3 regions of the Pantoea sp. F_5 genome follow, and region 3 is predicted to be linked to each of the others. Evidence: predicted binding sites of a transcription regulator. Region 3 holds the regulator's gene; each other region holds the start of a gene.

Evidence for each region. The regulator PhoB, encoded in region 3, activates phosphate uptake and scavenging genes when phosphate is short. The targets are predictions, from matches to a motif close to CTGTCATAAAACTGNCNNAT.
Region 1: serA (phosphoglycerate dehydrogenase) is a predicted target of PhoB. The motif match lies at 1,525-1,544, and genes of this name have one in related genera.
Region 2: pstS (phosphate ABC transporter substrate-binding protein PstS) is a predicted target of PhoB. The motif match lies at 1,404-1,423, and genes of this name have one in related genera.

What each region holds. Positions count from the first base shown of each region.
Region 1 is NZ_VWUO01000003.1:249,822-252,093, reverse strand. It holds gene serA (phosphoglycerate dehydrogenase) at 105-1,343, opposite strand; gene rpiA (ribose-5-phosphate isomerase RpiA) at 1,623-2,272, opposite strand, start outside.
Region 2 is NZ_VWUO01000014.1:32,639-34,910, reverse strand. It holds gene pstC (phosphate ABC transporter permease PstC) at 1-168, opposite strand, end outside; gene pstS (phosphate ABC transporter substrate-binding protein PstS) at 255-1,298, opposite strand; gene glmS (glutamine--fructose-6-phosphate transaminase (isomerizing)) at 1,464-2,272, opposite strand, start outside.
Region 3 is NZ_VWUO01000011.1:59,217-61,488, reverse strand. It holds gene sbcD (exonuclease subunit SbcD) at 1-1,009, opposite strand, end outside; gene phoB (phosphate response regulator transcription factor PhoB) at 1,207-1,896, shown strand; gene phoR (phosphate regulon sensor histidine kinase PhoR) at 1,911-2,272, shown strand, end outside.

The sequences.
Region 1 (2,272 bases), on a different contig from region 3:
GTGTTCCCAGCGTATTGAATTAATGTGTTGCGGTCAGATTTATCAGATTCAGGTTTCTCAATAGCCTGTAGCGTCACTAAACGCTACAGGCTGTAAAAATCCCCTTAGTAAAGCAGACGCGCGCGGATAGTACCCGGAATCGCCTTCATCAGCTGCAGCGCGTTCTCTGCCACTTCCGGCTCTGCATCAATGTCGATAACCACATATCCCATAAACGGCGAGGTTTGCAGATACTGCGCGGCGATGTTGATGCCCTGCTCTGCGAAAATCTGGTTGATGGCCGTCAGCACGCCGGGACGGTTTTCATGGATGTGCAGCAGGCGACTGGCGCTGATACCGTGAATCGGCAGAGATACTTCCGGGAAGTTAACAGCCGAGAGAGTCGAGCCGTTATCGGAGTATTTCGCCAGCTTGCCCGCGACTTCAATCCCGATGTTCTCCTGCGCTTCTTCTGTCGATCCGCCAATGTGCGGTGTCAGGATCACGTTGTCGAACTCACTCAATGGAGAGATAAACGGCTCGCTGTTTGTGGCCGGCTCGGTCGGGAAGACGTCGATGGCTGCGCCACCCACATGCTTGCTGGCCAGGGCATCACACAGCGCCGGAATATCCACGACGGTGCCGCGTGAGGCGTTAATCAGCAGCGCACCGGGTTTCATCTGCGCCAGCTGCTCTGCACCAATCATATCCTGCGTAGAGGCGGTTTCCGGCACGTGCAGGCTGACAACGTCGCTCATGTTGAGCAAATCCGCCAGATGGCGTACCTGCGTGGCATTACCCAGCGGCAGCTTGTTTTCAATGTCATAGAAGAAAACATGCATGCCCAGACTTTCTGCCAGCACGCCCAGCTGCATACCGATATGGCCGTAACCGATGATTCCCAGCTTTTTGCCACGCGCTTCAAATGAGCCTTTGGCAATCTTATTCCAGATGCCACGGTGTGCTTTTGCGTTTGCTTCCGGGATGCCACGCAGCATCAGCAGCATCTCACCAATGACCAGCTCCGCCACCGAGCGGGTATTCGAGAAAGGCGCATTGAACACCGGGATACCCCGGCTCGCTGCCGCCTGCAGATCAACCTGGTTAGTGCCGATACAGAAACAGCCCACGGCGACCAGCTTTTCAGCCGCCGCAAAAATCTCTTCAGTAAGCTGGGAGCGGGAACGGATACCAATGAAGTGCGCATCGCGGATCGATGCTTTTAACGCGTCGGAGTCCAGTGCGCCCTTGTGGAATTCGATGTTGGTATAGCCTGCAGCCCGCAGGTTTTCCAGCGCGCTCTGATGGACACCTTCCACCAGCAGGAACTTAATCTTATCTTTTTCCAGTGATACCTTTGCCATTTCCCGATCCTATTCAGCATTCAATGAGGACTACCATAAGCCAGCCTTCTGTCAAAATATCAAAAAAATCGCGTCCGGCAATACAAACGATTGCCCGCCAGCCAGCATGGCAATGGCTGGCAACAGCACATTGCCGGACAAAATCATGAGGTCAGCGATGAAGAGAGAACGAACCTACTGTCGATGACGGTTATGTGACATAAGTCACCAAATTTCACCGACGTGAGAAAAGATGATTTGCAGGCAGAAATAACCGGCGCCTTTACAGCGCCAGACAGATCATTTTTTAATGGTTTTCACGCCATCAGGACCGCCAATCAAGGCGATATCGGCACCGCGTGCGGCAAAAAGGCCAACGGTAACGACGCCAGGTAAGGCATTGATGGTTTTTTCCAGCTCAATCGGATCGAGAATGCGCAGATTATGCACATCGAGGATAATGTTACCGTTATCGGTCACCACGTTCTGACGATACTCAGGTAAGCCGCCCATTTTCACCAGCTGACGTGCCACGTAACTGCGCGCCATCGGAATGACTTCGACCGGCAGCGGGAAACGCCCCAGTACATCGACCTCTTTTGAGGCGTCTGCGATGCAGATAAAGGTCTCGGCCACCGCGGCCACGATCTTTTCACGCGTCAGCGCTGCGCCGCCGCCTTTGATCATTTGCATCTGTGGGTTGATCTCATCCGCGCCATCAACGTAAACCGACAGCAGGTCAATCTCGTTCAGATCAAACACCTGAATGCCCAGGCTTTTCAGTTTCTGGGTAGAGGCGTCGGAGCTGGAGACAGCACCGTCGATCTGATGCCTGACCGTGGCCAGCGCATCAATAAAGTGGGCAGCGGTGGATCCGGTGCCTACACCAACAACGGTGCCCGGCTGCACATAGTCAAGTGCAGCCCAGCCAACGGCTTTTTTCAGTTCAT
Region 2 (2,272 bases), on a different contig from region 3:
AAAAGCGAAACCAAACTTCTGGATGCTGGGCCACGAGGAAATGATCAGGGAGACAATAATGCCCCCCATCAGTAACAGGACAATCAGCGCAGCCAGCCGGACCAGCGCACCGAAAATTCTGTCACCTTGTTTGCCTGGGGCTTTGAATGCCGGCTTCGTTGCAGCCATAGAAGTCTCAGTCTTCAGAGGTTATCAGGGCGGCATGGGCCGCCCGTTGGGTCTGACCGGACGGCAGTCCGGTCAGGGTCGGTCAATTACTGATAAAGCGCTTTACCAGAACTGTCTTTGATGTTGGCTTTCCAGGCGGCGCGAATCTGCTCGGTCACGCTCTCTGGCAGCGCAGCATAGTCCAGCGCTGTAGCAGTTTTGCTGCCGCTTTTGTAAGCCCAGTCGAAGAACTTCAGCACTTCAGCGCCCTTAGCCGCATTCGCCTGATCCTTGTAGATCAGGATGAAGGTGGTTGAGGAGATAGGCCAGGCATCCGCGCCCTTCTGGAAGGTCAGATCCTGCGCGAACGACTTGCTCCAGTCAGCGCCTTTCGCAGCATTACTGAAGCTGGTTTCGCTCGGCGCGACCGCTTTACCATCGGCATCGATCAGTTTGGTGTAGGTCAGGTTATTCTGTTTGGCGTAGGCATATTCCACGTAGCCGATAGAACCCGGCAGACGCTGAACAAAGGCGGCGACGCCGTCGTTGCCTTTACCGCCCAAACCTACCGGCCAGTTAACGGTGTTGCCTTTACCGATTTTGCTGTTCCAGTCCTGGTTTACCTTCGCCAGATAGCTGGTGAAGACGAACGAGGTGCCTGAACCGTCAGCGCGACGCACCACGTTGATGTTGGTCTCTGGCAGTTTTACGCCCGGGTTAAGTTTGGCGATCGCCGGGTCGTTCCACTTTTTGATGGTGCCGAGGTAGATATCACCGACGGTTTTGCCATCCAGCGTCAGCTGACCTGACTTGATACCCGGCAGGTTAACCGCCAGTACCACGCCACCGATGACGGTAGGGAACTGGAACAGGCCATTTTTCTGCAGATCTTCATCTTTCATTGGTGCATCGGACGCACCAAAATCGACGGTTTTGGCGATGATCTGTTTCACGCCGCCAGATGAACCGATACCCTGGTAGTTAATTTTGCTACCGGTGGCTTGCTGATATTCTGCTGCCCACTTGGCATAAACCGGCGCCGGGAACGTCCCGCCTGCGCCAGTCAGATCGGTGGCCGCAAAAGCAGATACCGCGCTTACGGCGAAGGTAGTGGCGAGGATTCGGGCTACGGTGCTACGCATCAGTGTCATATTCCCTCCAGGGGAGAAAAGTCAGGCTCGGGGCCGTTTTAGTAAGTGTCAGTGATTGCTGCAGGAGGGAAAATAGGACAGTTTGATGACAGTGAAATGTACGAAATGTGACAGTTATATGACAGAGGGCCAGAATGAAGTGGGCCCGCGACGGGGCCCACCAGGTTATTCCACAGTAACCGATTTCGCCAGGTTACGGGGCTGGTCGACGTCGGTGCCTTTGATCAGGGCGACGTGATAGGAAAGTAACTGCAACGGCACGGTGTAGAAGATTGGGGCAATCACCTCTTCGACATGCGGCAACGGGATAATCTTCATCCCGTCACTGTCGCTGAAGCCCGCATCCTGATCGGCAAACACATAGAGCAGGCCGCCGCGTGCGCGCACCTCTTCGATGTTGGATTTCAGCTTCTCCAGCAGTTCGTTATTAGGTGCCACCACGATCACCGGCATGTCCGCATCAATCAGCGCCAGTGGGCCATGTTTCAGCTCGCCTGCGGCGTAAGCCTCCGCATGAATGTAGGAGATCTCCTTGAGCTTCAGTGCCCCTTCCATGGCAATCGGGTATTGATCGCCACGGCCCAGGAACAGCGCGTGATGCTTGTCAGAGAAGCCCTCGGCCAGATTCTCAATCAGCTTATCCTGCGCCAGCATCTGCTCAATCCGGTTCGGCAGCGCCTGCAGGGCATGAACGATCTCATGCTCAGTCTCCGCAGACATTCCTTTCAGTCGGCCCAGTTTTGCCACCAGCATCAGCAGCACCGCTAACTGGGTGGTGAACGCTTTGGTCGAGGCGACGCCAATCTCGGTGCCCGCTTTGGTCATCAGCGCCAGGTCAGATTCCCGCACCAGTGACGAACCCGCCACGTTACAGACGGCCAGCGATCCCAGGTAGCCCAGCTCTTTCGAGAGGCGCAGCGCCGCCAGGGTGTCGGCGGTCTCGCCCGACTGCGACAGGGTGATCAGCAGGCTGT
Region 3 (2,272 bases):
GCAATACCTCGACCGGCAGTGTGGCGGTCAGGGTTTCGACCTGACGTTGCAGATCGCTGAGGTACTCCTGAGTGGTCACTTCGATGTCGAGCCAGGTCGGTTTTTCCTGCTCTGCCGCACTGAAGGCATTTAGCTGTTCTGCAATCTGCGCCAGCGATCCTTTCAGCACCTGCATCGGCTGCGCCTGCGGCACCACCAGCGGCGTGACTGACTGCAGGCCGCTGGCCGCCAGTTCCAGCAGGAAGACGCTTTTTTCCACGCCCAGCTCATCAAAGCTCAGCGGAATCGGCGAGCCGCTGTAGCGGATATGCTCGCTGCCCGCCACGCGCTGGGCGCGATGAATATGGCCGAGCGCAATATAGTCAGCCGCCGGAAAGGCGCTGGCCGGGAAGGCGTCCAGCGTGCCGATATAGATGTCACGTACGGAATCGCTCTGGCTGACGCCGACGGTAGTGAGATGACCGGTAGCAATGACTGGCAGCGCATAACCCAGTGCCTGGGCAGCGGCGAAACGCTGCTGATAGTGGTGGGCGATTGCCTCCAGCAGCGAGGTCTGTTTGTCGCGGCCCGACTGACCCGCCCGGCTGCGCAGGATGTCGCGCGGGCGCAGATAGGGAATGGCACACAGCAGCGCGCCCGGTTCGCCCTGACGGGTGTTGAGCAGCAACACATCATCCTGCGCCTGCGGAGTCGCGATCACCCGGGTATTGAGACAGGCGAGCAGCTCGCGCGACTCATTCAGCGTCGCCACAGAGTCGTGGTTACCCGCCAGCACAATCAGCTGACAGCCGGTGGGCTGCAGCGCCACCACGAAGCGGTTAAACATCTCGCGGGCGTAGCTGGGCGGCGTGCCGGTATCAAACAGGTCGCCTGCAATAATCAGCGCATCCACCTGATGCTGTTCAATCTGGATCAACAGCCAGTCGAGAAACGCCTGATGTTCCGCCGCCCGACTTTTGTTGTAGAAGAACTGCCCCAGATGCCAGTCCGCAGTATGAATAATGCGCATGATGAGTCCCTGCCGTTGTGATTCGCCGGGGGATTATACTGGCTCTGCGACCAAAGCAAAAAAATGTCGCTGCGCTGTCATAAATGATTACCAGTGAGGTTACAGGCAGGTTATGTTTTTCATAAAAGTGTCACAAATCTGACGCATAATGACGCCGCGAATCTCAGTGACAGCCGTCATAATCAGCAGGAGTAATAATGGCTAAGCGCATTTTGGTTGTGGAGGATGAAGCCCCCATCCGTGAAATGTTGTGTTTTGTTCTGGAGCAGAACGACTATCAGCCAATCGAGGCGGAAGATTATGACAGCGCCGTTGGCAAGCTGATTGAACCCTGGCCCGATCTTATTTTGCTGGACTGGATGTTACCCGGTGGCAGCGGTATTCAGTTTATCAAGCATCTGAAGCGCGAGGCGATGACCCGTGATATCCCGGTGATGATGCTCACCGCGCGCGGCGAAGAGGAAGATCGGGTACGTGGCCTGGAAGTGGGTGCCGATGATTACATTACCAAGCCGTTTTCACCCAAAGAGCTGATGGCGCGGATCAAAGCGGTGATGCGCCGCATTTCGCCGATGGCGGTGGAAGAAGTCATTGAGATGCAGGGGCTGAGTCTGGATCCCTCCTCACATCGCGTGATGTCCGAAACCACGCCGCTGGAGATGGGCCCTACCGAATATAAGCTTCTGCACTTCTTTATGACCCACCCGGAACGAGTCTACAGCCGCGAGCAGCTGCTGAACCACGTCTGGGGCACCAATGTGTATGTGGAAGATCGCACTGTCGATGTTCACATTCGCCGTTTACGTAAAGCGCTGGAGGTCTCCGGCCACGATCGCATGGTACAAACCGTCCGTGGAACAGGGTATCGTTTCTCTGCCCGCTACTAAACGGAGCCTTTACCGTGCTGGAACGCCTCTCCTGGAAGAGATTATTGACAGAACTGCTGCTGGCCTGTCTGCCCGCGGCGCTGCTGGGCCTGCTGCTTGGCGGCCTGTCCTGGTGGCTGCTGCTGAGCGTGCTGGTGGTGCTGTTGTGGCATTTCCACAATCTGATGCGGCTGTCGCACTGGCTGTGGCTCGACCGCACCATGACGCCACCGACCGGGCGTGCCAGCTGGGAACCGCTGTTTTATGGGCTTTACCAGATGCAACTGCGCAACCGGCGGCGGCGGCGTGAACTGGGCAACCTGATTAAACGCTTCCGCAGCGGGGCCGAGTCGCTGCCGGATGCGGTGATCCTGACCACGGAAGAGGGCACGATTTT